Regions from separate parts of the Thalassotalea agarivorans genome, predicted to be linked through region 3. Evidence: predicted binding sites of a transcription regulator. Region 3 holds the regulator's gene; each other region holds the start of a gene.
The links. Region 3 encodes LexA, which represses DNA repair genes until DNA is damaged. Its sites were predicted from a motif close to TACTGTATNNNNATACAGTA; they were not measured.

Region 1: the regulator LexA is predicted to act here: its motif matches at 3,398-3,417, upstream of recA (recombinase RecA).
Region 2: the regulator LexA is predicted to act here: its motif matches at 6,307-6,326, upstream of QUD85_RS07085 (DNA recombination protein RmuC).

The regions. Positions count from the first base shown of each region.
Region 1 is NZ_AP027363.1:969,005-979,513, forward strand. Features, by position in the region: gene rpoS (RNA polymerase sigma factor RpoS) at 1-588, shown strand, start outside; gene mutS (DNA mismatch repair protein MutS) at 631-3,186, opposite strand; gene recA (recombinase RecA) at 3,467-4,492, shown strand; gene fghA (S-formylglutathione hydrolase) at 4,551-5,387, opposite strand; gene QUD85_RS04590 (S-(hydroxymethyl)glutathione dehydrogenase/class III alcohol dehydrogenase) at 5,384-6,505, opposite strand; gene metA (homoserine O-acetyltransferase MetA) at 6,665-7,609, shown strand; gene metH (methionine synthase) at 7,610-10,509, shown strand, end outside.
Region 2 is NZ_AP027363.1:1,525,562-1,536,070, reverse strand. Features, by position in the region: gene QUD85_RS07105 (sodium-dependent transporter) at 1-511, shown strand, start outside; gene QUD85_RS07100 (GGDEF domain-containing protein) at 558-1,694, opposite strand; gene QUD85_RS07095 (hypothetical protein) at 1,828-2,286, opposite strand; gene QUD85_RS07090 (tetratricopeptide repeat protein) at 2,315-4,675, opposite strand; gene QUD85_RS07085 (DNA recombination protein RmuC) at 4,977-6,287, opposite strand; gene QUD85_RS07080 (fumarate hydratase) at 6,420-7,949, opposite strand; gene pabB (aminodeoxychorismate synthase component I) at 8,159-9,565, shown strand; gene QUD85_RS07070 (CoA pyrophosphatase) at 9,574-10,143, shown strand; gene QUD85_RS07065 (L-serine ammonia-lyase) at 10,249-10,509, shown strand, end outside.
Region 3 is NZ_AP027363.1:292,816-303,324, forward strand. Features, by position in the region: gene orn (oligoribonuclease) at 1-305, shown strand, start outside; gene QUD85_RS01310 (DUF4442 domain-containing protein) at 388-873, shown strand; gene QUD85_RS01315 (sensor histidine kinase) at 1,007-2,269, opposite strand; gene QUD85_RS01320 (response regulator transcription factor) at 2,278-2,973, opposite strand; gene QUD85_RS01325 (alpha/beta hydrolase family protein) at 2,970-3,896, opposite strand; gene QUD85_RS01330 (type 1 glutamine amidotransferase domain-containing protein) at 3,893-5,020, opposite strand; gene lexA (transcriptional repressor LexA) at 5,230-5,844, shown strand; gene coxB (cytochrome c oxidase subunit II) at 6,306-7,793, shown strand; gene ctaD (cytochrome c oxidase subunit I) at 7,805-9,391, shown strand; gene QUD85_RS01350 (cytochrome c oxidase assembly protein) at 9,400-9,942, shown strand; gene QUD85_RS01355 (cytochrome c oxidase subunit 3) at 9,958-10,509, shown strand, end outside.

The DNA of each region.
Region 1 (10,509 bases), 680 kb from region 3:
GAACGTGGGTTCCGTTTTTCAACCTATGCAACATGGTGGATTCGTCAAACGATTGAACGGGCCATAATGAATCAAACCCGTACGATTCGTCTTCCAATCCATGTGGTTAAAGAACTCAACATCTATTTACGTACAGCGAGAGAGCTTGTGCAAAAGCTTGATCATGAACCGACTGCAGAAGATATTTCTAAAGCGTTAGACGTACCGGTGGAAGACGTCAGCAAAATGTTGCGTTTAAATGAGCGTATTGCGTCAGTAGATACACCTTTTGCAGGGGATGGTGAAAAAGGTTTATTAGATATAATCCCTGACGAGAAAGCAGGCGGTCCAGAGAGTAAACTCCAATCGGACGATATCAAACATTCTATTGTCGATTGGTTAAATGAATTAAATCCAAAACAAAAAGAAGTACTAGCACGACGATTTGGCTTGTTAGGCTATGAAGCATCAACACTTGAAGATGTTGGTTCTGAAATAGGCTTAACGCGAGAAAGAGTACGTCAAATCCAAGTAGAAGCGCTAAAACGTTTACGCGATTTATTAAAACAGCAAAACTTGTCGATTGAATCTTTATTCCAAGAACATTAAGACAAGTAGCAAGAAAAGAAAAAGAGGCGAAAGCCTCTTTTTTTATACGTCTTTTTTCAGCAAATACAACCAATCAAGCGCTTGTCTTGGAGACAGATTGTCTACATCGAGTGCTTGCAATTTTTCTACCGCAGGATGGGTAAAGTCCATCAAAGGTAGTTGTTTGTCACTTTCCTTAGCGCTCGTCACTGTCGGTTGTTTATTTTGTTCCAGCTCCGCCAGTTTTTCTTTAGCGCGCAATATCGCACTGCGCGGTACACCTGCTAGTTGAGCAACTTGTAAACCAAAACTTTTGCTAGCAGGCCCTTCTGAAACGGCATGCATAAAGATAATTTCATCGTCATGTTCAACAGCGTCTAAATGCACGTTTTCCATGCCGTCGACTTGTTTCGCTAACATGGTTAACTCAAAATAATGGCTCGCAAACAAGGTAAAGGCTTTAATTTGTTGTGCCAGCATTTCTGCTGTTGCCCAGGCCAATGATAGGCCGTCGTAAGTACTTGTTCCGCGTCCTATTTCATCGAGTAAAACTAAACTCTTGGCGGTAGCATTATGTAGAATATTTGCTGTTTCTGTCATCTCAACCATGAAGGTTGAACGGCCGCTGGCAAGGTCATCGCTCGCGCCGATGCGGGTAAATATTCTGTCGACCATGCCTATAGTTGCGCTTTGCGCAGGAACATAACATCCAATATGTGCAAGCAATGTTATAAGCGCTGTTTGACGCATATATGTTGATTTACCGCCCATATTAGGGCCGGTAATAATAAGCATTTTTCTGTTGTCATTTAACACCACTGGGTTGGCAATAAACGGTGTTTGACTGACGTGTTCAACCACAGGGTGGCGGCCTTGATCGATATCGATACCTGGCTTGTCTGCAAGGGTTGGTTTGACATAATTAAGCGCAATTGCACGTTCGGCGAAAGTAGCTAAAACATCTATTTCGGCAAGCGCTTCTGCCAATGTTTGTAACTGTTCTAGATGTGGCAGAAACTGTTCAAAAAGTTGTTCGTATAGCTTTTTTTCTAGTGCTAGAAAGCGAGATTGTGCGGTAAGCACTTTTTCTTCATGCGATTTCAACTCTTCGGTAATATAACGCTCATTATTCTTGAGTGTTTGTCGCCTGATATAGTGGTCGGGCACTTGAGTGGCAGAAGCTTTGCTGACTTCAATAAAGAAGCCGTGCACTTTGTTATAGCCAACTTTAAGTGTGGCAATACCAGTTTGTTCTCGCTCTTTTAATTCTAAGTTCTCAAGATACTCCGTTGCACCTTGACTGAGCTGTCTAAGCTCGTCGAGTTCTTCATTGTAACCAGGGGCAAGCACTCCGCCATCACGAATCACAACAGGAGGGTTATCAACTATTGCCTCTTCCAACAAAGATTGCAGGGTTTCAATAGGTGACACTTGTTGTGCTAATGCTTTTAAATGACCTTGGCTGTCTTCTAACACGTTTGCTAATTGTGGCAACTGCTGTAGGCACTGACGTAATCTAGAAAAATCTCTAGGTCTTGCGCTACGCATGGCGATTCTAGAGACAATACGCTCGGCATCCCCGACATGTTTTAGTAGTAGCGCTATATCGCTATAACTTTCCTGGTCAATAATATGTGCTATTGCATCTTGTCTTCCCGACAATATTGTTAGGTCGCGCAGTGGAAAGTGAAGCCAACGTTTTAATAGGCGAGAGCCCATAGGCGATGCCGTTTGATCTAACACTGAAGCAAGGGTGTTTTCATATCCACCTTGCAGATTACTGGTTAGTTCCAGGTTTCGGCGTGTGGCGGCATCTAAAATGACCGCTCGGCTTTGTACTTCACATCTAATCGAACGAATATGAGGTAATGCTGTTCGTTGACTGTCTTTGACATATTGCATTAAACAGCCTGCTGCCATAAGTCCAGTTGCGTAGTCACTTACACCAAAGCCACTTAACTCTTTTGTACCAAATTGCTGATTTAACAGGCGGATACTGGTGTCTAGGTCAAACTCCCACTCAGGTCTTCTTCTACACCCTTTTTGGCTTTCAACAAGGGTAGGGTAAGCAAACTGCTCCGGATACAAAAGTTCTGCTGGAGATAGGCGTTGTAATTCCGCTTGCAGTTGTTCTTGTGTGTCTAACTCAGTGAGCATAAATCGGCCACTGGTTACATCTAAGTAGCTCAAACCGATTTTGTCTTCATGTGCATATACCGCAGCAATTAAGTTATCTTGCCTGTCGGTTAGCAATGCTTCATCACTTACGGTACCTGGCGTAACTATTTTGACAACTTTTCGTTCAACTGGACCTTTAGACGTTGCAGGATCGCCAACTTGTTCGCAAATTGCGACGGACTCACCTAGTTTAACCAACCGGGCTAAATAAGATTCGACAGCGTGATAGGGCACACCTGCCATTGGGATAGCATTGCCACCCGTTTTACCGCGCGCAGTTAACGATATATCAAGTAAGTCGGCAGCTCGTTTTGCGTCGTCAAAAAACAATTCATAAAAATCGCCCATGCGATAAAAAAGTAGAATATTGGGAAATTCCGCTTTAATGGTGAGGTACTGCCTCATCATTGGCGTATGTTGCGATAAATCTTGTGCGGTCATGGATAAACTGTACTGATTTTTAAGAACGTTATTGTTATAGCGGCTATTATGCCACAGCTATTTTTGTTTGGCGTTAAATTACAGTGTTTTCACCATTTTTACTGTATAAATCTTTCTTGATTAATTAATGAACGATTCTTTTGTTTTGTTTATTTCTTTTAATATCAATATCTTAATTGAATATTTGATAATAATTTTGAAAAACTCTTGATACTGTACAGTCATACAGTATACTGGTGTGCATTAGATGAATTACATGTTCCTTAATTGGGAGTTTTTAATGGATGCAAATAAAGAAAAAGCGTTAGCCGCAGCACTTGGTCAAATTGAACGTCAATTTGGTAAAGGTTCGATCATGAAGTTGGGTGAAAACCGCAGCATGAACGTTGAAACCATTTCTACAGGTTCAATTGGTTTAGATATTGCGCTTGGCGCTGGTGGTCTTCCAATGGGACGTGTTGTTGAAATTTATGGTCCTGAATCAAGTGGTAAAACAACCTTAACACTAGAGGTTATTGCCGAAGCACAACGTAACGGAAAAGTTTGTGCCTTTGTTGATGCTGAGCATGCTTTGGATCCAATTTATGCCGCTAAGCTTGGTGTAAACGTAGATGAGCTATTAGTATCGCAACCAGATACAGGCGAACAAGCGTTAGAGATATGCGACATGTTAACTCGCTCTGGTGCTATTGACGTTATCGTAGTCGACTCGGTAGCTGCGTTAACGCCAAAAGCTGAGATTGAAGGTGACATGGGGGATTCGCACGTTGGTTTGCAAGCACGTATGTTGTCGCAAGCTATGCGTAAACTTACGGGTAATCTGAAGCAGTCGAATACCATGATGATTTTCATCAACCAAATTCGTATGAAGATCGGTGTTATGTTTGGTAACCCTGAAACAACAACGGGTGGTAATGCACTGAAGTTCTATGCGTCAGTACGTTTAGATATTCGTAGAATTGGTGCAGTGAAGCAAGGCGACGAAATTGTTGGTAATGAAACGCGCGTTAAGGTAGTGAAAAACAAGATTGCACCACCATTTAAACAAGTTGAATTTCAAATTATGTATGGCGAAGGCATCAATAACTATGGTGAATTGATCGACCTAGGTGTACAAAACAAAATGGTTGAAAAAGCGGGTGCTTGGTACAGCTATAACGGCGACAAGATAGGTCAAGGTAAGGCTAATGCGGTTAACTTTTTGAAAGAGAACCCAGAAATTGCTAACGAAATCGACAGCCGTATTCGTGAAATTTACTTAAACAAAAACGTAGAGCAAGACGAAGAAGAAGCAGTAGCTGAATAAATCGTTAAGCTGGTTATACATTGAAACGCCGCTAATAATTAGCGGCGTTTTTTAATGCTTATTGCGCCAGGTATTTGGCGTGAAAGGCAACGTGTTCTTCAATAAAACTGGCGATAAAATAATAACTGTGATCATAGCCGGGTTGCATTCTTATGGTCACATCTAGCTGCTTCTCTTTAACAATGTCGGTAAGGCGTTCGGTTAACAGTTGTTCCTTGAGAAATTCGTCATCTAAACCTTGGTCAATTAAGCAGGGCAGTGTGTTATCACAAGCGCGCATAAGCTCACAGGTATCGTGCGCTTCCCAAATCCCACAATGGGCACCCAAGTAATGCGTGAATGCTTTTTGCCCCCAGGGACAGTTTATAGGGTTTACAATAGGACTAAACGCGGATATTGAAGTAAACATGTCTTTGTTTTTCAACGCTATTGTCAACGCGCCATGGCCACCCATTGAATGCCCACTAATCGCTTTTTTATTGGATACTGGCAGATGTTGCTCTACCAGTTGTGGTAATTCTTCGGTGACATAACTGTACATTTGGTAATGTGCTTGCCAAGGTGGCTGCGTTGCGTTGACATAAAAGCCTGCGCCTTGTCCAAGGTCGTAACTAGGGTCATTAGCGATATCTTCCCCTCGCGGGCTAGTATCGGGTGCTACAATGGCGATACCATGTTTTTCTGCGTATTGCTGTGCACCAGCTTTTTGCATAAAATTTTCATCCGTGCAAGTTAACCCTGATAGCCAGTAAAGTACCGGCACAGGTGTTGTTTTAGCTTTGCTCGGCAGGAACACCGCAAAAATCATATCGCATGCTAACGTCGATGAACGGTGCTTGAAACGAATATGTTCGCCACCAAATACCGTATTAGTTGAGAGTTTTTCTATAGTCACTCGTTTTCCTTATCGTAAAGTACAACAGAACGTATCGACTTACCTTCATGCATAAGATCAAATGCTTCATTAATGTTTTCTAGTGGCATGGTGTGAGTAATGAGTTCATCTATTTTTATTTTACCTTCCATGTACCAGTCTACAATTTTAGGTACATCAGTACGACCTCTAGCGCCACCAAATGCGGTGCCTTTCCATGACCGACCGGTAACAAGCTGGAAAGGGCGGGTTGATATCTCTTGGCCAGCACCAGCAACACCGATGATCCAAGATTCACCCCAACCTTTATGGCAACACTCTAACGCCTGTCTCATGGTGTTTACGTTGCCAATACATTCAAAACTATAATCTGCGCCACCGTCTGTAAGTTCGATAATCTTTGCTACGACATCATCGACGTCTTTTGGATTAATAAAATCTGTCATGCCAAATTCTGTCGCTAATGTTTTTTTACTGTCATTGAGGTCAACGCCGATGATTTTGTTCGCGCCAACCAGTTTAGCCCCCTGAATAACATTAAGCCCAATGCCGCCAAGACCAAACACAACAACATTGGAGCCTGGTTCTACTTTTGCGTCAAAAGCGACAGCACCGACGCCAGTAGTAACACCACAGCCGATATAGCAGACCTTATCGAACGGCGCATCTTTGCGAATTTTAGCGACGGCTATTTCAGGCAGTACGGTATGGTTAGCAAACGTAGAACAGCCCATATAGTGCAAGATAGGCTCGCCATCGATGGAAAAACGAGACGTGCCATCTGGCATCACACCCTGTCCTTGGGTTTCACGTATAGACTGGCAAAGGTTAGTCTTTGGGTGCAAACAAAACTTACATTCGCGACACTCGGGCGTATATAAAGGAATGACATGATCGCCGACAGCAACTGACGAAACACCTTCTCCAACCTCAATGACCACGCCTGCGCCTTCATGACCAAGTATCGCTGGAAAGGCACCCTCTGGATCGTCTCCCGATAGGGTAAAAGCATCTGTATGGCAAACCCCTGTCGCTTTAAGTTCTATTAATACTTCACCTGCTTGTGGTGGAGCGAGCTCTACCTCCATTATTCTTAAGGGTTCTCCTGCCTTAAAGGCTACTGCGGCTTTTGTTTTCATATGCAACTCTCGTTTATTTCACTTGTATAAAAATGTAGTTGTCTTTTTGTGGTTTCGAAAGAAAATATTTTGGACGTCTATACGTTTAGATGTTGACATATCTAGAAATCTAAGCGACATTTATAGCTAAGCTAGCACAAAACTATTTAAAAGATTTTTATGCCAATAAAAATACCTGACCAATTACCCGCATTGTCGGTACTTGATAAAGAGAATATCTTCGTGATGTCGGAGCATCGCGCGGTGAATCAGGATATTCGTCCAATGGAAGTGGCAATCTTGAATTTGATGCCCAATAAAATAGAAACGGAAGTTCAAATTCTCAGGGTATTAGCCAATACACCACTGCAAATAAATGTCGACTTAGTGCGGATTCACGCGAATGAATCTAAAAATACGCCTAAGCAACATTTAGATAATTTTTATCGTTTGTTTGACGACATAAAAGACAAGCAATATGACGGTTTGATAGTCACTGGAGCACCATTAGCACTAATGGACTACTCGCAAGTAAGCTATTGGGACAAGATTTGCGAGGTGTTTGATTGGGCGGAGAAAAATGTCACCTCTACCATGTATAGTTGTTGGGCAGCGCATGCCGCGTTGTATCATCATTACGGTTTAAAGCGCCACTTACGAGACACTAAGCTGTCGGGGGTGTTTACGCATAACACGTTAGATCCAACTGAGCAGCTAACACGTGGTTTTGATGAAACATTCAGTGTTCCTCATTCTCGCTATGGTTACATTGATAGATCAGATTATGAATCTGTGCCTGACTTGCGCATACTCGCAGAATCAGAGCAAGCAGGGGTGTATCTTGTCGCCAGTAAAAATAAGCAGCAGGTCTATTTAACCGGTCATCCGGAGTACGATCCGTTGACGCTACATGATGAGTATCATCGCGATTTAGCCGCAGATTTATCACCGCATATTCCTGAAAATTACTATCCAGATTCAAATGTTAGTAATAAACCCGTTACCAATTGGCGAAGTCATGGTAGTTTGCTGTTTACTAATTGGTTAAATTATTACGTTTACCAGATAACACCATATAAGTTAGACGCGGAAAATATCCAAGCGATCCATCCAGGAAAAAAGTAAATGACATTAGCAGTAGTAGAATCCCCCCTTTTTAGCACGATTAAACGTGCCTTGTCAGAGCGCATACTTATTTTGGATGGCGCTATGGGGACAATGATCCAAGGATATAAGTTCGAAGAAGAAGATTATCGTGGCGAGCGTTTTAAGGATTGGCATTGTGACGTAAAAGGAAATAACGACCTTTTGGTGCTGACCCAACCTGATGTTATCAAAGATATTCACAAAGAATATTTAGCTGCCGGCGCCGATATTATTGAGACCAATACCTTTAACGCTACAACCATTGCTATGGCCGACTATGACATGGAGTCGATTAGTGCCGAAATCAATTTGCAAGCAGCCAAGCTAGCGAGAGAAGCGGTCGATGAATTTAATGCAAAAACGCCAGATAAACCTCGATTTGTTGCCGGTGTACTTGGTCCAACAAACCGTACTTGCTCCATTTCGCCGGATGTTAATGACCCGGCCTTTCGAAACGTTAGCTTTAATGAGCTTAAAGACGCCTATATAGAATCAACCAAAGCGTTAATTGAAGGCGGTAGCGATATTATCTTAATCGAAACCATTTTTGACACGTTAAATGCAAAGGCCGCAATCTTCGCGATTGAAACGGTATTTGAAGAGCAGGGTGTGCGCTTACCTGTGATGATATCGGGCACAATTACAGATGCCTCTGGGCGTACATTGTCCGGTCAAACAACAGAAGCTTTTTACAATTCATTACGCCACGCTAAACCAATTTCTTTTGGTTTAAATTGTGCATTAGGGCCGGTTGAACTAAGACAGTATGTAGAAGAGTTGAGTCGTATCAGTGACGTGGCAGTGACGGCTCACCCAAATGCTGGTTTACCTAACGCCTTTGGTGAATATGACTTTACCGTTGAGGATATGAACGCCCATATTGAAGAGTGGGCAAACAGTGGCTTTTTAAATGTGATAGGTGGCTGCTGTGGTACCACACCAGATCATATACGTGGCATGGCTGAAACGGTTGCTTCTAAAGCGCCGAGAAAAATAGAGCCGCGTCCTATCGCTTGCAGGCTCTCTGGTTTAGAACCATTAACAATCGATGAACAAACCTTGTTTGTGAATGTTGGTGAACGAACCAATGTTACTGGCTCTGCGGTATTTAAGCGACTGATCACGGAAGAAAACTACGATCAAGCAATATCTGTTGCACTTCAGCAAGTAGAAAATGGTGCTCAAATTATTGATATCAACATGGATGAGGGCATGCTCGATTCTCAAGCATGTATGGTGAGATTCCTCAATTTGATTGCCGGTGAACCTGATATCGCTAAAGTGCCTATTATGATCGATAGCTCGAAATGGGACATTTTAGAAGCGGGTTTGCAATGTATCCAAGGTAAAGGTGTTGTTAACTCGATAAGCTTAAAAGAAGGCGAAGCAATTTTCCGCGAGCAAGCAGAGCTATTGCGCCGATATGGCGCGGCGGTTATCGTTATGGCGTTCGATGAAGTCGGACAGGCAGATACGCGAGAGCGTAAATTTGAAATCTGTCAGCGCGCTTATAACATTCTTGTTAACGAGATTGGCTTTCCTGCCGAAGATATCATCTTCGATCCAAATATCTTTGCCGTAGCAACAGGTATTGATGAGCATAATAACTACGCGGTAGATTTCATCGAAGCGACTGCAGGTATCAAACAACACCTGCCACATGCGATGGTTTCAGGTGGTGTGTCTAACGTGTCGTTTTCATTTAGAGGAAACAATCCAGTCCGCGAGGCGATACATGCCGTATTTTTATATCACGCTATTCGAAATGGCATGGATATGGGTATTGTTAACGCCGGTCAACTCGCTATATATTCCGACCTGCCAGCTAAGTTAAAAAAGGCGGTAGAAGATGTTGTGCTCAATAGCGATGACGGCGCAACAGAACGCTTGCTTGAAATAGCCGACGAGTATAGAGAGCAAGGCGCAACAAAAGACAATAAACAAGATCAAGCTTGGCGTGAGCTGCCTGTAGCTAAACGATTAGAACATGCTTTGGTTAAAGGTATTAACGAGTTTATCGTTGCAGACACGGAAGAAGCTCGCTTGTCCGTCGATAGGCCGCTAGAGGTTATCGAAGGGCCGTTAATGGACGGTATGAATACCGTTGGCGATTTGTTTGGCGCAGGCGAAATGTTTTTGCCACAGGTAGTTAAATCTGCTCGCGTAATGAAGCAAGCGGTTGCTTACTTGCAACCCTACATTGAGGCAGAAAAAACCGCGGCTAAATCTAATGGTAAGGTCTTACTCGCAACGGTAAAAGGCGACGTCCACGATATTGGTAAAAACATTGTTGGTGTTGTTCTGCAATGTAACAACTTCGAAATTATCGATTTAGGCGTAATGGTGCCTTGTGAAGAGATTTTAAAAGTCGCCAAAGCTGAGCAATGTGACATCATTGGCTTGTCTGGACTTATCACGCCGTCGTTAGATGAGATGGTCCATGTTGCCAAAGAAATGCAACGCCAAGATTTTGATTTACCCTTATTGATTGGTGGTGCGACAACTTCTAAGGCGCATACTGCGGTAAAAATTGAGCAGCAATATCAACACCCTGTTGTTTACGTTCCAAACGCGTCTCGCAGTGTATCAGTGGTTAACAGTTTGATGTCAGATGAACTTCGCCCGGCGTTTATGGAACGTTTGAATGATGAATATGAACGCACGCGCGCGCGACATTTTAATAAAGGGCCTCGTTCAGAACTTATTGATTTAGCAACAGCTCGAGCAAACGCTGCGCCAATTAGCTTCGATAATTACACACCGAAAAAGCCGAATAAATTAGGTGTCACTGTATTGGATGACATTGATTTAAATGTGGTTAGAAATTACATCGACTGGACACCATTTTTTATGACCTGGCAATTGTCAGGCAAGTATCC
Region 2 (10,509 bases), 1.2 Mb from region 3:
GGCTCAGCATGCTGGTCAACAGGTGTTTGTCGATAACCACCTAATTGGTGAAGGACAACTGATTTTTTCCATATTACCGACGCTATTTGAAAGTTTAGGCAGTATCGGGCTATTAGTCGCTTTTACCTTTTTTGCGTTACTTTCTATTGCCGCATTGACCTCTACCATAAGCTCTACAGAAGTACCTGTGGCTTATCTAGTTGAATCAAAGGATATCCCTCGTAATAAAGCGACCTGGATGGTATCAGCTGTGGTATTTACAGCGAGCAGTATTATCATTTTAAATTTCGAAGCTATCTTCGGTCTGATTATTCAGGGCCTAACAACCATTTTACAACCACTGTCTTGTTTGTTTTATTTCGTTGTTGTGGGTTGGCTGTGGAAACGCGGTAACAAACTAACAGATCAAGCAACATTACAAGCACATACCTCGCTTCGACTACTCAGTTACTATATTAAGTTTATTTGTCCTATCTTAATTAGTGTTGTGTTTTACAACGTCGCCTTTTAACGAGAATTAACCAATAAAAAACCAGCCTGATGGCTGGTTTTTTTTACTATTCGCTTACCTTGTTTCGCCCTTTTTTCTTGGCTCTATACAAGGCTTCATCAGCAACCTTCATGACTTGATCAAAGGTTTGCTTCGCCCCCTTTTGGCAAACGCCTATTGAAATTGTAATCGACACTGTCTTTTGTTTTGTTTTTGCTTTTCCACGCGCATCTTTACTTTTTCGTACCGGCTGGCGAATTACCATTTTGTAATCTTGAATAGCTTGGCGTAAGCGCTCTAGTTCAGCAATGGCGATTTCTTTGTCTTTACCTGGAAACACCACTGTAAACTCTTCGCCACCATACCTAAAGCACTTGCCCCCTGCGCGCACTTTGGTGAGTTGCGTTGCCACCAACTTCAATACTTGGTCGCCAATATCATGGCCGTAGGTATCATTAAACTTTTTAAAGTGGTCAATATCTAACATCGCGAGTGTATATTTGTTACCCAATGCCAACGATAACTGCTTTAACGCTCTGCGCGTTGGTATCTTTGTTAATTCGTCGCGATAGGCCAAAAGATAGCTTTCTATCAAGATTACCACTACAAAATAAACACTGCTGACCAACAACAAACTGTAGCGCTCAAGTTGCACAAAGTGCATCTCTTGCAATACTAGCACCACGAGCAAAGAAACAAACGCCATATGGCTATGATTAGGCGACAAAGCTGTTCTTACGATAAGCAAAGTGAATACCAGCGCAGCCAACACAATCATAGGTAATGGCGGCACTGTGCCTAAATAAGATAACAATGCCGGATAAAAGAAGCTGGCGCCGTATAACGCGGCTACAAGTGCTACGCGATATAAAGTATGTATGGAATACACGCCTCTGTCGGCAACAAAGGCAATACAAGCTAGAAATAGCAATAGAAAGACTTGCTGCTGTGCCAACGAAAGCGCGAGAAATTGATAATCTTGATTTATAGCATAAAGCGCTAATACAAGTGACAACCATCCTAAGCGGCTATGGTTAAACTGCACAGCTAAGATGATGGCTATGCCAGTAAGAATCAGCGCAGTAGATTTAACGGCGGTAAAATACTGAGTCCAAATATGTTCACTATATTCAATAGCGAACACCACGAGCGCAATAAAGAAAAGATGAAAAACAAGCGGTTTAAGGCGAAAGATGACATTCATGCGAAACTACCAGCACTTTAAACGAGTATTCTCGTTAGTTTTAATTATTTTTCAAAGCACTATAGCATAGCGACTTTTTGTTTTTAATCGCCTAATGTAAAAAACGGCCTTTACGGCCGTTTAAACAATATATTTAATTTCGACTTCTGATAATTATCCTAGGGTCTGTCCCTTGTCCACATCCTTCCATAACAACGTCATAAACAAAAACCTGGCCAACAGACACGTCACTTTTTACAACACACTTATGCTTATCCTTTTTGAAATTTTTACCACAATTGTCTTTCAGCGGGTTATCAGTGGTAAATTTCAATTTAAATTTTGTGTGGTTTCCTTCCGGCATTTTCCATTTCACATGATCTCCTTTTGCCAAACATATACAAGCATTATCGGAGCCACATTGGTTCGCATCACAGTCATTTCCTTCTGAATTGGAAAGAGAGACTTTGCAACTGTCACTCGCGTCAGGTGTTAAATTGATGACAAAGTCATCTGAGGACGAGCGAACGCTAAAACTAACCAACAACATTAAAATAGTCAGTGATAACACTCGTAGTATTGAAACCCCTTGCAGGGCGTTTAAACGTTCCATGAGTTTATCCTTGATTTATTGTTTTTTGTTATTTAGTAAAAAGTGCTTCAAATTGAATGTCGTTTTCCAAAGAATCTTTTGGATATCCAAGCTCAATGGCTCTAGTCATCATGTTTTTAGCACTTTCCGTGTTGTTGCAGTTTAAGGCAACAATGGTTAAATCATAGTACAAAACTGGGTCAATGCTATTTAATGCGTTTAACTCTGCGCTCAAACCTGTCGCTTGTTTGCATTCTTGCACCTCTGATAACACGCGAGATTTTAAACTTTTCAAACTCAAATCTTTATCGTTCACCTGCAATTGTTGTTCAATTAACTCTAATGATTTATTAAACGAGCTATGTGCCTGTTCTATATTTTTCATATACTTTTGAGAATCTCCCAAGTTAGCCCAAAGAACAGGATCAGCAGGCCTTATATTCGTTGCCTGTAGATAATAAGATTCGGCGCCAGCAAAATCCCCTTCTAAGAACAATGCTGACCCTAAATTTGACGCTAAGCTCGAACTAGGCTTCATATCAAACGCTTTCTTCCAATTGTAAACAGCAGACGTTATATCTTCTTTATAGTAGTAAGCGTAACCTAGTTCGTTATATGCTTCTTCATAATCGGGCTTTAACATCGTAGCTATTTCAAAGGTCCTAATCGCTTTATCAACAGCATTGTTATCCATATAGAGTTTGCCCAAACTACTATAGTTTTTCCAATCACCCGGTTCTACACTAATAGCTAAATTGATATACCGCTCCGCCTCAACAAATTCTCCACTTTCTTGATACGCTACCGAAATACCCCTTAATGCCTCAACATTGTGATCATTGACTTTCAGCGCCTTCAAAAATTGGTTTTTCGCTTTGTCGTAATCACCACTGATGTTATATAAGTTGCCGAGGGCGATATCCCCTTCAACAGCAATCACTTTTTCATTAGATATACCACTGCAAATAGCTCGACTAGTATCAAAGTACTCTACTTGTTTTGTCAGTGAGTATAAATTGAGGTAGGTTTTACAAAGCCCCGCCCTAGCTTCACTAAAGTTTGCATCATTAGTTAACGCTTCTAAGAATTGTTCTTTGGCTGTATTTAGCACATTGTCGGATCTAGGTTGAGCGAGCGCTGTTTGCCCACGCATGTATGCTTCATAAGCTATAAAACTGCGCGTAGATAATGCGAGCTTACTGCCGCCAATACTGCTATTAGATAGATATGACAATCCATGACCTATAGTTTCAAACAAAGCATTTTGATTGCTTAAAAGGCTTTCGCCTTGAGTGTCGAATTTATGGGTCCACACTTGTTTTGCAGTAAGTACGTCCGTCATCGAAAGCAAGGCGGTAAACTGCTCCTCTTTGACATTGAACTTAGCATCAAAAAGATACCTAGCGCCAAGTTTTTTGGCGTAGGCAAGTAACGTCGTATCATCGCTTTTCTGTTCAACGGCGTGTTTAGAGACAAAATCATACGCCTGCTGACGAGACATAATGTGTAATAGTTCATCGTACAAGGTTGTTTGAAAATAACTTGGCAGACTTTCATCGTTACTAAAAGTAAAAGGACTCACCATGATCAGGCGATCATTCATTTTGACCTCTTGGCGTACTTCCATTTCGGCTATTGGCTCTACTTCGTCAAGATTTATATCATCGACTAAATGAAATGACAGAAACCCGCCTATGACAGAAAGTAAACCTATCAATGTAATTTCAAAAGACAGCTGTTTTATAACGAATGCCTTGCGATAGCTTTTATGGTTTTTCTTTAGTAACTGACGTTTGCGTCCTATTTCTTTTAACCAAACAATAAGCAAAATCAATGGAAAACCTACTATCAGAAGCAACATCACCAGTTGCGAGCCCCATTCCGGTACATTGAATATCGGAAAAACGATAGAAATTACCTGGATTATGAGCCAAGTGGCTATCACAAACGCGGCGGCTACCTGCAATAAATTAGAATTTTTTAATAAGGCAATGGAAAATCGCCACGGCGTGTCGGCAGTTGATGCAGGCAGTGATTCTAATTCAGCTTTCTTTACATCTTCATCTATTTTGCCTAAATGCGCTATCACGCGATAGCCTTTACGCGTAATCGTTTGGATAAACTCAGGACATTCTTTATGGTCATCTAACGCATGTCGAATATCACTAATTACATGGGTTAGATTTGCCCTATTGGCCGTGCTACTGCCCCAACCAAACAACAACAAATCTTCCGTCGCTATAAGCTCGCCTTGATTTGAGCACATCACTAAAAGCACCTCCATTGCTTTCGGTGCTAAATGTTCGCTTTTTCCGGCGTGAATGACGGTGCCTGCATTTGGCAGGACCAAAACATCGTCTAACTTAAAACCGTTTCTAAGCGCTGGGTTGATACGTAAAGGTTTTGCCACCTTATTCCTACTCTTTCCAGCGTTGCTTGCCAAATACGACTTGCAATTACGTTAAGCAACTGATTGATTTATCTATGAGGCATTGACCTTTGTTTTTGATTTGGAGGATGTGCGCTTACACCAACCTAGCCATGACTGTTACGCCCAAACACTTTCACTCCAAACTGTAATTGGAGAGAAAATAGTTCAAACAATATAGAACATCAAAGATCAACAATCCCTAGTATTAACAAAAGCATAGAAATGATTGTGCATATGTGCAAATAAAAAACGGCCCATTGGGCCGTCGTATAAATTAGCTTTATTCGCCAATTAGTGGTTTGTCTTCGTCATTGTCTAATTCGACTTTTTCGATTTTTTCAAAGCGAGAGCTTATCTTGTCAGCCGAGGTATGAATTTGTTTTACATCCGACGCTGCTTGGTCGATATGTTTGGCCAAATTATTAAAGCGCGTTCTAAAACGACCAAAGTCGGCAGACAAAGTTGAAAGGTGAGCCTGAATAATATGAATTTGCTTGCGCGTCGCCTCGTCCTTTAACACACTCCTAGCGGTGGTAAGAATAGCCATTAACGTGGTTGGCGAGGCAAGCCATACGCGTTTGTTATTTGCAAACTCGACTAGTTCAGCCTGATGTGCATGAATTTCTGCAAAAATAGCCTCTGCCGGGATAAACATAATCGCGCCATCGGCTGTTTCACCCTCAATAATGTACTTATCACTAATATCATTGATGTGTTTTTTAATATCCGCTTTAAATTGACGTTCAGCCACCTTCCTATCGCTATCGCCTAAACTGTTATCTGTCATCGTGCGAAAGCTTTCTAATGGGAATTTTGAGTCGATAACAACGTTACCTGTAGGCTCTGGTAAAAACAAAATGCAGTCGGCTATTTTGCTATTCGATAAGGTGTGCTGCAAAGAGAAATGCTGCTCTGGTAAGACATTACGAATTAAGGCATTAAGTTGGACCTCGCCAAAAGCACCGCGAGAGCGTTTGTCTGCCAACACTTCTTGTAAGCTAACAACATTGGATGATAGCTCCGTAATCTTTTTCTGAGCGTCATCAATGAGTGCCAAACGCTTTAAAATGTCATTAAATGTTTTGGTGGTTTTTTCAAAACCGTCTGCCAAACGTTTTTCGACTTGACCACTAATATCTTGTAATCGTTTGTCCGTAGATTGCGTTAAGCTGTCTATGCGTTTCGCCATCTGTTCACTGCTAGCATGCATTGACTTAGACAATTCCTCACGGTTTGCTTGCGTAGCTTTAGACAAATGGTCAATGATTTGGTCAAGCGCCTTACTTTGATTGGCGTGCTGTTGCTGTTGCTGATCACTGCCCTGTCTTAGAAGTTTTATCGTTAAATCCGCCAACTGATTTTCAACCACAGGTTTTAACGCTTGTTGGCTCGACAAGATAGATTGTTGAGTCTGCTGCAGTTGAGTAAAAGCCTGTTGCAACACTTGCAACTGAGTTTCTTTGTCGTTTTGTTGCGCGAGTAAATACTGATTGTTTTTGCGAGCAGCAAACAAGGTGATTAATAACACCAATAAAATAATTGCAAAGGCGATACAAGCAATGAGAAAAAACTGAGACTGAGTTAGCGCCATGTCCATGGTCTTCTTTTTATACTGTAAATATGTTCAGTTATTAAAGCAAAAATAGCGCAACTTTAAAAGAGCTCTTGGTTGAGTTTTGCCATAAAAAAAGGCGCTTATTGCGCCTTTTTCATTGTCTTCATTTTAGCTTTGCATTTTAGCATCAAGCTCTTCTATTTTCGCTTGCCATATTGCAGGACCGGTTACGTGTGCCGATTCACCCGTACTGTCCACGGCAACGGTTACTGGCATATCTTCAACATCGAATTCGTAAATAGCTTCCATACCTAAATCTTCAAATGCGATGACTTTAGCGCTTTTTATCGCTTTTGATACTAAGTAGGCTGCACCACCTACCGCCATCAAATAAACTGATTTATGGTTTTTAATGCTTTCAACTGTAGCAGGTCCCCTTTCAGCTTTACCTATGGTACCAAGTAAACCAGTTTCCGATAGCATCATGTCAGTAAACTTATCCATTCGTGTTGCAGTAGTTGGACCCGCAGGACCAACAGCTTCATCACCTACTGCGTCAACCGGACCAACGTAGTAAATAAACTTATTGGTAAAGTCAACGCCTTCTGGCAAGCCTTCACCAGATTCAAGCAATTGCTGAATACGCTTATGCGCCGCGTCTCTACCCGTTAAAATCTTGCCAGAAAGCAATACAGTTTCACCTGTTTTCCACTCTGCTATATCTGCAGGCGTTAGATCGTTAACATTCACGCGACGAACGTTCTCACCAACTTCCCAGGTGATATCTGGCCACTCTTCCAATTTAGGCGGTGTGAGGTTAGCCGGACCACTACCATTTAAATGAAAGTGAACGTGTCTCGTCGCCGCGCAGTTTGGAATCATAACAACTGGTTTTGAGGCCGCATGTGTAGGTGCCGATTTAATCTTCACGTCAACAACTGTAGTTAAACCACCTAAGCCTTGTGCTCCAATACCTAGTTTGTTTACTTTTTCATAAATTTCTAAGCGTAATTCTTCTTCGGCGTCTCGTGGACCACGATCAATCAGTTCTTGAATATCAACAGGGTCCATTAAGCTTTCTTTAGCTAGTACACCTGCTTTTTCAGCCGTGCCACCCACGCCTATACCTAACATGCCTGGTGGACACCAACCTGCCCCCATTTTTGGCAATGTTTCTACAACCCAGTCAGCAATAGAATCACTTGGGTTTAACATCACCATTTTAGTTTTATTTTCACTACCACCACCTTTGGCAGCAACCATAACTTCAATTTCGTCACCTGCCACCATATCTATGTGAACAACAGATGGCGTATTATCTTTAGTGTTAACACGTTTACCGGCAGGATCAGCAACAATTGACGCTCGTAGCGGATTCTCTGGATTCATATAGGCGCGACGAGTGCCTTCATCTACCATTTGTTGCACCGTCATGTCTGTTTTGTCCCACTGTACTTGCATACCTATTTTTACAAAACAGGTCACAATACCAGTGTCTTGGCAAATAGGACGTTTGCCTGTAGCTGACATGCGTGAGTTTATAAGAATTTGTGCAATGGCATCTTTAGCCGCTTGGCTTTCTTCTTTGTTGTAAGCTTTCTCTAACGCTTGGATATAGTCTAACGGGTGATAATAGGAAATGTATTGCAGCGCATCTGCAATAGAATCAATAAAATCCTGTTGTTTGATCGTATTCATACCTGTCTCATTTTTAATTTACTTTCAATCTCATGTTGAAAGTTATAAATTTGGCATTATGATACCTTGCCTTACGTAAGGTAGCTAGGGGCTAATGCGCAATCATCAGCAAATTTATTTGAGGGTGTTAAACTATGCTCCAGATCGAATGGGCAAAGCATTGCATGATGTGCCATCACAGTTTTAAGATTAAGGCCAGCGCCGAATAAATGAATGAATTTTCACACCTGTCTCCAGTAGCTGATATTGCAATAAAACCGCTCACCAAACTTGATGGTTTGGCAAGTGAAGAAGTATTTGCGCATATTCAACATATCCCTTGGTCCATGTGGCTAGATTCTTCCAGCGCTGCACACGTAAACAGCCGCTATCAAATAATGGTTTGGGATCCGCTTGTCACCGTTACCACTGAAGATAAAACAACGTCTATCACAACGCAAAATGGCGATACCTTTGATTGCGATGATGACCCGCTATTAGTGCTCGCAACTATTAGAAAGCAGCTATTTTCTAATACAGAAATATTATGCCAAGAGCTCCCCTTTACAACCGGAGCCGTTGGCTATTTTAGTTATGACTTGGGACGCCGTTTCGAACGCATTCCAAACATAGCAGAGCGAGACATTAACCTGCCAGATATGGCGGTTGCATTTTATAGTAATGCCATCGTGTATGATCAACACGCTAAGCAATACTATTTGCTAGCCCCAAGTGATGCCATTACGGATATTCAAGCGCGTATTGAGCAACGTGTGCAGCAAGGCGCAAAACGCGGAGAGTTTTCCCTTAGCACTGCTTGGCAATCTAACATGAGTGCTGAACAATATGCCGACAAATTTAAGCAAGTACAGCAATTTTTGCGCTCTGGGGATTGTTATCAAATTAATCTGGCGCAACGATTTAGCGCACAATATGCAGGTGATGAATATGCCGCTTATTTGCGCCTTAGAGAACAGAATAAAGCACCGTTTGGCGCTTTTATTCGCTTAGATAGCGGTTGTGTGCTCAGTATTTCTCCAGAACGCTTTTTACAGGTAGAAAATGGCAACGTAGAAACTAAACCCATCAAAGGTACTCGCCCAAGAGACAGCGACCCTGTTCAAGATGCGGCAAATGCAAAGGCGCTTCAGCAAGCGAGCAAAGACAGAGCTGAAAACTTAATGATTGTGGATTTGCTACGGAATGATATTAGTAAAGTGTGTGAACCTCATTCGGTCGATGTGCCGGCTTTATTTTCGATAGAAAGCTTTCCTGCTGTACATCATTTAGTCAGTGTTGTTGTCGGTAAATTAATGCCAAACACAGATTGTACCGATTTACTTAGGGCCTGTTTTCCTGGCGGTTCGATTACCGGCGCCCCAAAAATAAGAGCAATGGAAATTATCGAAGCGCTTGAACCGCATCGCCGCAGCGTCTATTGTGGTGCTATTGGCTATATTTCAAGTTGTGGCAATATGGATACCAATATTTCTATCCGCACACTGGTATGCGACAACAACATACTATATTGTTGGGCTGGTGGTGGCCTAGTCGCTGACTCTGAACTTGACGCTGAGTATCAAGAAACGTTTGATAAAGTGGCAAAAATATTGCCTGTACTACAACGAGAAGATTAGGTTAGCGTGTGAATAAGCAGGAATTCAAACAAAAATTTTTACTCAGAACTACACAAAAAAAAGCAACGACCTTTACCTTCGAAGGCAATAGGCGCCCTGCAGCCGTTTTAGTTGCGCTTTACGAAGAAAACGATCAGCTTCATTTATTGCTAACCAAAAGAGCAACGCATTTAAAACACCATGCAGGACAAATTAGCTTTCCTGGCGGTAAAGTAGAGCCTAGCGACATTGATTCAGTGGCGACAGCATTGCGGGAAACTGAAGAAGAAACTGGCATCGAAGCAGACAAAATAGAGATCATTGGTCAGCTAGCCCCTTACGATACCATTACCGGTTTTATTGTTTCACCTATCGTCGCATTGTTAAAACAAAAACCCACCATAGTGATCGACCCAAATGAAGTCGCTGAAGTATTTTACGTGCCTTTCAGCCACTTTCTAGATCGAACAAATCACGTCGCTGTGCCGTTTGAACGCAACAAGAAAACCCACAACGTGCTCTTTATGCCCTACCAACAGTACAACATATGGGGCGCAACCGCCGCCATCATTGCTGACTTAATAGCACAATTAGACTAACCTATATTTACATTTAAGCATTTAACTATATAAGTGTTTATAGTAGAATTCACCGAAGATAATACAACAGCAAACACAAACTTCGTAGTTTGTTCGGAATAAGCGATGATTAGCGTATTTGATATGTTTTCTATTGGTATAGGCCCCTCCAGCTCCCATACAGTTGGACCTATGCGCGCAGCAAAATTGTTTACTCAGCAGTTAAAAGAAGCAGGACTGTTTGACGAAACAACACAAGTAAAAACAGAATTGTTTGGCTCACTTGGTCAAACCGGCATTGGCCATGGTACAGGCAAGGCCGTCATCCTTGGTTTATCTGGTGAAACGCCTGAAACCATTGCATGCGATCATATTGACGCTATTTTG
Region 3 (10,509 bases):
ATTTAGCAAGTGCAATGGCCGAAACTACCGCTTTTGTTGCACAGTATGTTGATAAAGGAAAGTCGCCGATGTGCGGCAATAGTATTGGTCAAGATCGCCGTTTTCTAAACAAATATGCTCCAGACTTTGAAGATTATTTCCATTATCGCAATTTAGACGTGAGCACGATCAAAGAATTAGCGCGCCGTTGGAAGCCTGAAGTGTTGAAAGCGGTTAAGAAAACAGGCACCCACTTGGCACTTGATGATATTAGAGAGTCGATAGAAGAACTCAAAGTTTACAGAGAACTATTCTTCAAACTTTAATTGATAATGTGCAATAAATACTTGCAGGTCTGACCAGTATGAGCCATTATGAAGCAAGTATAGCGTTTATAAGAGCTGAGTTATGGCTAATCGTTTAAATAAAGCCGTTCAATTTGTCTACAAAATGCCCAAGGCATGGCATTCGTTTTTGCTGACTAAACTGTTTAACACGCAGGTAAAGTATGCAGGAACATCGAAAATCAAACTGTTGAAAGTGAGTGAAGAGGAAGCAATCCTTACCATTCCTAACAAAAAGCCAATTCAAAATCATATTGGTGGGGTTCATGCTTGTGCTGCGGCATTACTTGCTGAATCAACAACGGGCATTGTCGTTGGCGTGAACTTGCCAGACGATAAAATCCCGCTGATCAAATCGATGACGATAAAGTACAAAAAGCGCATGCAAGGTGGCTTAATCGCAAAAGCGACACTATCTCCGGCATATATTGCGCGTATGAAGAATGAGGAAAAAGGTGATTTCATCGTGCCAATCAACATTGTTGATGAAAGCGGTGAAGAACCTATTGAAGCGCTAATGGAATGGGCGTGGATATCAAAGAAAAAGTAGTATTTAAAAACGAAAAAGCGAGCTTAGTAGCTCGTTTTTTTTGTTGAATTTATACATGTAGTAAGTAACAAATTGGTTAGGAACACTGTACATTGTTTTAGTCAGTGCTGTGATTGGTGTAACTTTGTTTGATTTAAACTACGTTATCATGTCTGCCTGTCGGCAAGGTTAATCGAACTAAGGTGCCTGAGTTATCAGAAGAAATTGAAATTGATATATCAACTTTTTCGCATAAACGCTTAACTAAAGATAAACCTATTCCAAAACCTGCGCTTTGCTCTCCTTTTACGCCAGTCCGGTATACATCTTTGTATATTTCAGGTGCGATCCCTTCGCCGGAATCTCGAATATCTAAACGATTATCTTGATAGGCGATGTTAATAACCCCTTGCTGCGTATGTTGAAAAGCATTAGCGAGTAGATTACCAACGATCATAGCAAGTGCTTGTTTGTTAGATACTAGGCATACATCTCTTGATACGTCTAGATGCAATGCTATATCTTTGCCTTCCAATAACCCGTGGTGTTCAACAATACATGCTTCGAGTAGTGGTAAAAGCGAAATAGTTTCCTGCTCAAAATCAGTTTCTCGTGCTAACGCGAGCAGAGCGCTAATAAAAGACTGCATTTGCTTTTGCGCATCGGCAATTCGGTTTATTAGCGTTATCTGATCCGGTTGCAAATCGGTGCCTTTAATCAGCGTTAAAGCGCCATCACTGATGGCTATAGGGGTGCGAAGCTCGTGCGATACGTCCCGAGTGAATTGCTGTTCCCTTTGAATAAACTGATCTATTCGATGCATGGCAAGATCGAGTTTCTTTGCAAAAAGTCCAATTTCATCATGTGCAAACGAATCTGAAAATCCGCTCGGAATTGTCTGTGCATCCACTTCAGACAACACATCCATTAAATTATCTATAGGCTTAACAATACGTTTTGCTAGTCTCCAAGACACAAACGCAACGACACATGCTGTTAACAGTAAAAAGATAAACTGGGTTTTAAACATGCCACTTTTCATATCCCGAACAATGAGATACTCGCTAACTTCCGCCACTAAGTAACCACTATCTAGTGCTTTTAGGTGGTAGTGTTTATCGTTGTCGCCTGGAAATTCAATACGATTTGGTTCTTCGTTTAGTAAGCCTTGAATTGCCTTTGGCAACTCATTTTTAGAGGCATAAAAGCTGACAAAGGACAGATTTGGCTCAGGCATTTGCCCGTTTTCAATTTGTTGTTGAACATGTGACAATTCGCTTTTTAATAGTTTGTCGAACAACGAATCTTCTACTAGATACGAAAACAGCAAAGACAAAGCTGATAGAACTAAAAAGATAATGGCCGAGCTAGCAATAAAATAAACAAAAATGCGAGACCGAATTTGATTTGAAAACATCTTCACCTCTATAGATCTAAACTAAATCCAATGCCGTGCAAGGTTTTAATTAAAGGTTGTTGGAAAGGTTTATCTAACGCTTTTCTTAATTGATAAAGGTGAGAGCGCAGTGCGTCAGATGAGGTTTGGTCATCTCCCCAAATACGTTCGCACAATTCACTGCGAGTAACGGCTCTGGGGTGTGCTTCCATTAGAATATGTAAAATGCTAAATGGAATAGGTTGCAGATGGATTTTATGTCCCGCTCTAATGACCTGTTTTGTGGAGATATCTAAACTGAGCCTTTGCTGCGCAGTGCCAAGTGATAGTACTTTCGGCTTATGCAAAGAGTGCCGCTGCGCGAGCGCAATGACCCTGACATATAGCTCTTCCAGTGCAAATGGTTTCGTTAGATAGTCGTCAGCACCCTGTGCAAAGCCTTTCAACTTATCGTCAAGTGTATCTCTAGCTGTAAGCATTATGATGGGTATATGTCGTTGCGATTTTTCGCGCAATTGCTGACAAACAGCTAGGCCATCCATCTTTGGCATCGCAACATCCAACACAACGACATCATAGAAATTTTCGAGCGCAAGACTTGTAGCTTGAAGCCCATCGTAGGCAAAATCTAGTTGCAGATTTTTTTGCTCGAAGAAGGTTGCGATATTTTTGCTTATCGCAACATTATCTTCCACGATGAGCACTTTAAGCGCACTATTGGTCATTTAAACCAACCTGATAATTGATTGTAGTACCCTGTTGGTAACACATGTCCGCCGTCAAATTGGATGTGTTTTTTGTCATCGATGGCAATCATTTCAAACAACTCTTGGTTTTCTGATTTAGACGCGTATTCGTCATCATTGGCTGTCACTAACCATAGCGTATCGACATTGATTGCTCTAGCGAAATTTTTGGGCGCTACAATGGCTGTTTTGTCGTCGAGGTAAGGCGGAACTATCGACAATACATGCTCAATTCGTTGGTCTGTGCTGGCTAATAAGAGCGAGACTTGCGCACCCATGCTATAGCCGGCCACATGAGTTTGTTCTTTATCAAATTGCGATTGGTTGTCCATCCAATCGAGTAAAACGCGGTAATCTTTTACTGTATCTACAACCATCTGTTCATAGGGATCTCGTTCACCCCAAAAGTGCATGTCATCCATAATATCGATAATACTATATGCTGCATCTTTTCGTTTACCGTGATTTCGGCTGTCGATAGCAATTACTATATAGCCGCTTTCGAGCGCTTGCTCAGTGATTTTGTGAGTTTGCTCTAGTGTTGGACGTTGTTTAAAGCTGTCCATCCACCAGCGATTTTCACTGCGTCCCATCGCATGAATGCCAATTAATACAGGATACTTATCGTTGCTATCGGCATGAACATTTACAGGGTATTGAATGCGACCATTTACATTAGCACCGTCAAAACTAGTGTAGGTAAAGCTATAGCTATTGGCCGATTGCTGCTGCATCTTCATATTTATCGCACTGGTTTGATATTGATATCTCTTTGCGATGATTTCAGGGTTTACTTGATAGTCTTTCAATCCCCAAATTGCATACCAAATCGCCCCGAGTACTGCTAAAACGCCAATAATAGATGTCATCATTTTTTTCCAATTTTGCTTTAGCCAGTTCATGATTTTGTCGCCTCATCAAGCAGGATGTTAATCTGTTCGTTTTCAGGAAACTTAGTTTTTGAGTGCTTCAAAACGTTGATAGCTTGTTGTGGATTGTTTTGGTCTAAATAGGTTTGTGCAATTGCGGTATATAACATTGGATGGTCAATATCTTTTGACGTTAACTCCATTAGCATTAACGCAACGTTGCGCTCAGCTTCAGTATTGGCATATTTACTTTGGTAAACACCGAACATGGCCAGTAGCATAGGGCTGTAATCTTGCTTGCTGGTCTCAAAAGTTTGCTTTGCAGCCTGACTATCAACATAAAACTGCTCTACTAGTTTTATTGTATTGTCGTCTTTGAATTGGGGCAGATTGTCTGTGGCTAATCCCAACTTTTCAACAACCGCAATAGCGCTATCTGCCGTTGAAAAAGGATTTTGTCCTGTCACTAAACGGCCATCAATGCTTACTTGATTTAGCATCAATCCATCTTTTATTAGTTGAGCGCCTTGTGCCTTTATTTGATCCTCTAATGAAAAAGGTAATTGCCATTTCTTGGTAAACGCTTGTTCCTCAAGGTTGGTAAAAGCTGATATTCGCTTGCCTGCAAGTAGATATTCTCCATTGCTAAGTTTTATATCCAAAAGCGCGGCAGGACCATGGCATACTGCAGCAACAATACCGTTTTGCTCATAGATTGATTTGATCAATTGTTTTAGCTTTTGGTCTTTAGCCAAGTCATACATTGGTCCTTTGCCTCCAACCACGTATATGGCGTCATACATGTTTGGATTGATGGTGCTCAATGATTTGGTTTGTTTTAGCAATGTGACTGCTTGCTGATCAGTAAGAAATTGTTTGTTGTAAGGTTTTTCAGTGTCAAAATTGTCTGTAATGAGTTCACCGCCACTTGGCGAAGCAAATGTTACGTTAGTACCTGCAGACTTAAATACAAGGTATGACTTACTCATTTCATCAAATTCATAACCAGGCTTTATCAGCTCTCCTTGCTCATTTTTTTCGCCGTAACTACTCAGTACCATTAAAATATTTTTGTTATCTGCTTGCGCTGAATTGCCCAAACTACAGATTAACGTAAACAAAGTTATTGCTAAGTTTTTTTGAAATTTTGTTTTCATTTGTGTGCTCCATTGTTTTGTTAGGAGGACAATGTAGCAATGTGGATGTGAAGAGAGTGTGAAGATGGGGCTAGCTAAATTTGGCTGGTCCTTGTTTAGTTGCTCACTGGGTTTCACATATAACCACCTAATCCTACGGATAATTTTGCTTGCCTTTCGTTATTACCTGTATATACTGACAATACTGTACGTAAAAACAGGTTGGGTAAATGAAGCCGTTAACGCCACGTCAATCACAAATCTTTGATTTAATTAAAGAGAAAATATCCGAAACAGGTATGCCACCCACACGCGCGGAAATCGCCGACTTTTTTGGCTTTAAATCAGCTAATGCCGCAGAAGAGCATTTAAAAGCGCTGGCTAAGAAAGGCTACATTGAAATGTTGCCTGGCACGTCGCGTGGAATAAAGTTGGCCGACGAGTTCTTAGAAGAAGAGGGGCTTCCGTTAATAGGTCGTGTAGCTGCGGGCGAACCGATATTGGCGCAGGAGCATGTTGAAGACAGGTATCAAATCGATGGGGCTTTATTTCATCCACCGGCAGATTACTTACTGCGTGTAAATGGCGAAAGCATGAAAGATATCGGCATTTTAGATGGCGACTTATTAGCAGTACATCAAACCACTGACGTACACAATGGGCAAGTTATTGTTGCGCGTGTTGAAGAAGACGTCACCGTAAAACGCTTTAAAAAAGAAGGCAATGTCGTGTATTTGCATGCTGAAAACGAAGATTTCGCGCCAATTAAAGTTGATTTAGCGCATCAGCCTTTCTTTGTAGAAGGTATTGCTGTAGGTGTTATTAGAAACGCTGATTGGATGTAATAACTGCTCTTAGTATGTTGTTTATATAGAAAAGACCCTTAAGGGTCTTTTTTTGTACAAAAAATAACCTCTTTATTCTGCTCCCTTTCAACTTTTTTCACTTTTTTTGATAAATTGATTATTTATTGAACTAAGCGCTATCCTTTATTACTTCTAGTTATAGAGTTATTACTCCATTGTTATTAAAGCAAAATTTGCAATTGCTTGCGATAAAAGGACTAGATCTTGTTTATTTTTTAAGTAATTCTAGTATGGAATTTAACCGCATTGTTAAATCAGAATAAATAATTAAAAAAAACCAGATCCTGGTACTCATACAACAAGAAATGGGCGAAAAATATCGAGAAATACGTTTTCTCATAGGGGATTTTTCGCACTGCTAACCGGGCAGGAGGATAACTCGCGTGATTAGACGTAATCTAGCGTTGCTGTTAATTTCAGGTTTGTTCGCTAATAGTGCAATGGCACAGTCGAAATACAACCTGACTGAGGGGGTAACAGCAATCAGTAAGGAAGTATACGATCTCCATATGCTTATCATGTACATTTGTGTCGTGATAGGTGTGATCGTATTTGGTGCGATGTTTTGGTCAATGTACTTTCATCGCAAATCCAAAGGTGTAAAAGCTGCAACATTCCATGAAAGCACAAAAGTAGAAATACTTTGGACCGCAATTCCCATTATTATTTTGGTTGCTATGGCTATTCCTGCCACGCAAACGCTAATCAAAATGGAAGACAATTCTGCTGCAGATATGACTGTGCAAGTAACAGGCTCGCAATGGAAATGGCACTACAAGTATTTTGAAGAAGATATTGAATTCTATTCTGTTTTATCTACGCCTCGTGACGAGTTCGATGACCTAGACGGTGTCGCCTCCGATAAAGGTGAAAATTACCTATTAGAAGTAGATAAGCCTCTTGTTATTCCTACCGGCAAGAAAGTTCGATTTGTTATTACCTCTGACGATGTTATTCACTCTTGGTGGGTACCAGCGTTTGCGGTTAAACAAGATGCTAATCCAGGTTTTATTAACGAAGCTTGGACAAAAGTTGATGTACCAGGTGTATATCGCGGCCAATGTGCTGAGCTTTGCGGTAAAGACCATGGTTATATGCCAGTTGTCGTCGAAGTAAAATCACAAGAAGACTATGACGCCTGGGTTGCTGAGCAAAAAGAATTGCAAGCTCAAGCGGCAGAAGCGGAAAAAGCCTCGCTTAATGCTCAAATGACCATGGATGAAGCGATGGACTTAGGTGAAACTATTTACGTAGCGCATTGTGCAGCGTGTCACCAAGCTTCAGGTCAAGGTTTACCGCCGGCATTTCCTGCCCTTAAAGGTAGCCCAATTGCGTTAGGCGATGCGAATGCACATATCGATATTGTATATAACGGTAAAGCGGGCACTGGTATGCAAGGCTATGGTAAACAACTTAGCTTGAAAGAACTTGCAGCTGTTGTCACCTATGAGCGAAATGCTTGGGGTAACAATGTCGGTGATATTGTGCAAGCATCTGATGTACAAGCATTCACTACTGGCGGTGGTGGAGCGGATTCTGCCCAGGCGCCAGCGCAAGCCGAAGAAGCAGCGTCTGTTGAAGAAAAACCTGCTGAAGATTTAACAAAAGTCTACTCAAAAGATGAGCTAATGACCCTTGGCGAACAAGTCTACATGCAAGCATGTGTTGCTTGTCATCAAGCTGGCGGTCAAGGTTTACCACCTACATTCCCGTCACTACTGAAAAGTCCAATTATTACCGGCGATGTAACAGCACACATTGATATGGTGCTTAACGGTAGTAAGAAAAATCCTGCAATGGCTGCGTTTGCTAATCAATTAACAAAAACAGAAATTGCAGCTGTCGTTACTTACGAGCGAAATGCTTGGGGTAATGATACAGGTGACGTCGTTCAACCAGCAGATGTTGACGCTGTAAGTGCGAAATAGGGGAGATAATAATGACTACAGATGTAATTGATTCGCACCATGACGATCATCATGATCACAAACCAACAGGATTAAAGCGCTGGTTACTTACAACTAACCATAAAGATATCGGCAGCTTGTACTTGTGGTTTGCATTCATCATGTTTTTGGTTGGTGGTGCTATGGCCATGGTGATTCGCGCTGAATTGTTCCAGCCGGGTCTACAAATTGTTGAGCCAGATTTCTTTAACCAAATGACCACCGTGCATGGTTTAATAATGGTCTTTGGTGCCATTATGCCGGCCTTTACCGGGCTTGCGAACTGGATGCTTCCTATGATGGTAGGTGCACCAGATATGGCATTGCCACGACTTAACAACTGGAGCTTTTGGATTCTTCCATTTGCCTTCTCTATTTTGTTAGCGTCGTTCTTTATAGGTTCAGGTGCACCAAACTTTGGCTGGACCTTCTACGCGCCGTTATCAACAACATATTCAAACGGTAGTACCGCCTTCTTTGTATTTGCGGTTCATATTATGGGTATTTCATCCATTATGGGTGCGATTAATATTGTCGTAACCATTATGAATATGCGTGCGCCAGGTATGACCTACATGAAGATGCCGCTTTTTGTTTGGACCTTCTTTATAACCGCTTACCTGCTTATAGCCGTCATGCCGGTGCTGGCAGGGACGGTGACTATGGTGCTAACTGATACCTATTTTGGTACTAGTTTCTTTGACGCAGCCGGTGGTGGTGACCCAGTATTGTTCCAGCATATTTTCTGGTTTTTTGGGCATCCTGAAGTGTACATCATGATCTTGCCAGCATTTGGTATTGTATCGATGACCATTCCAGCGTTCTCTCGTAAGAAATTGTTTGGATATTCATCAATGGTATATGCAACAGCGTCAATCGCGTTCTTGTCATTTATCGTTTGGGCGCATCACATGTTTACCACAGGTATGCCGCTCTTTGGTGAACTCTTCTTCATGTATTGCACCATGTTAATCGCCGTGCCAACAGGCGTTAAAGTGTTTAACTGGGTGGCAACTATGTGGAAAGGGGCGATTAGCTTTGAAACACCAATGTTGTTCTCAATAGCATTTGTTATTTTGTTTACGCTTGGTGGCTTTTCAGGCCTGATGCTGGCAATCGTACCTGCTGATTTCCAATACCATGACACTTACTTTGTTGTTGCTCATTTCCATTATGTATTGGTTACAGGTGCACTGTTCTCAATCTATGCTGGCGCCTATTACTGGTTGCCGAAGTGGACAGGGTACATGTACGACGACAAGCTCAGTAAATGGCATTTTTGGTGTTCATTGATATCGGTAAATCTACTGTTCTTCCCAATGCATTTCTTAGGCTTAGCGGGTATGCCACGTCGTATTCCAGATTACGCGTTGCAGTTTGCTGACTTTAACATGTGGGTCAGTATCGGTGGCTTTGCCTTTGGTTTATCACAGCTAATTTTCTTAGCGGTCGTGATCAAGTGTATTCGCGGTGGCGAAAAAGCGCCGGCGAAACCTTGGGATGGTGCTGAAGGGTTAGAATGGACTGTGCCAAGTCCAGCGCCTTACCACACCTTTGAAACACCACCTAAAATCGATTAGGAGGCGATATGTCAGACAATAGGCAGCAAGCAGTTAATAAAAGCGTTAAAAAACTAGTTCTCGTTGTATTTGCAATGTTTGGTTTTGGCTTTGCTTTGGTGCCTTTGTATGACGTGTTTTGTGAGATCACCGGGTTAAATGGCAAAACCTCTGGCGAAGCTGCTCAAGTTTCTACTGCAGGTATCGATGAATCGAGGGAAGTTACCGTTCAGTTTATTAGCCATTTAGCCAAAGGTATTCCTTGGAAGTTTGAACCTATGGTGCGCGAAATTAAAGTGCACCCCGGCGAAATGAAAGTGGTTAAGTTCTATGCCCTTAACCAATCAGAACGCGACATTATAGGTCAAGCTGTTCCTTCGGTATCTCCGGGCCAAGCAGCAATCTATTTTCAGAAAATAGAATGCTTCTGTTTTAATCATCAGCCATTGAATGCGCAACAAGACGTGGAAATGGCATTGCAGTTCTATATCGATCCTGAACTGCCTAAAGATATCAACATGCTGACCTTGTCGTACACCTTGTACGATATAACGGCGCAAGTTGATTCGTAAGATAGGGGAAGAGTTGTGACAACAAAAGAATACGAATCGTATTACGTACCTGCCCAAAGTCACTGGCCAATTGTTGGCGCCGTGGCACTGTTTTTAATTGCGATTGGTGCAGGTAGCTACGTATCGGGTATGGCTACAGGTGAAACCACCTTTGGCGCTGTTACCTTGTGGGCCGGCATTGGCGTCATCGTATATATGATGTTTGGCTGGTTTAATAACGTTATTACTGAATCAATGGCAGGTAAATATAGCCATCAGATGGACAATTCATTCAAGCAAGGGATGAGTTGGTTTATTTTCTCTGAAGTAATGTTCTTTGCTGCCTTTTTTGGCGCATTGTTTTACGCCCGCATGTACGCAGTACCTTGGTTAGGTGGTGACGGTAATAATTTAGCGACTAATGAAATACTATGGCCGGAATTTGTTGCTGAATGGCCACTAATTAAAACGCCAGATGGCACAGAAACAACAGCTATGGGTTGGTACGGCTTACCACTAATTAATACCCTAATATTGTTGGCGTCATCGGTTACTGCACATTTTGCTCACGTATCGCTAGAGCAAGAA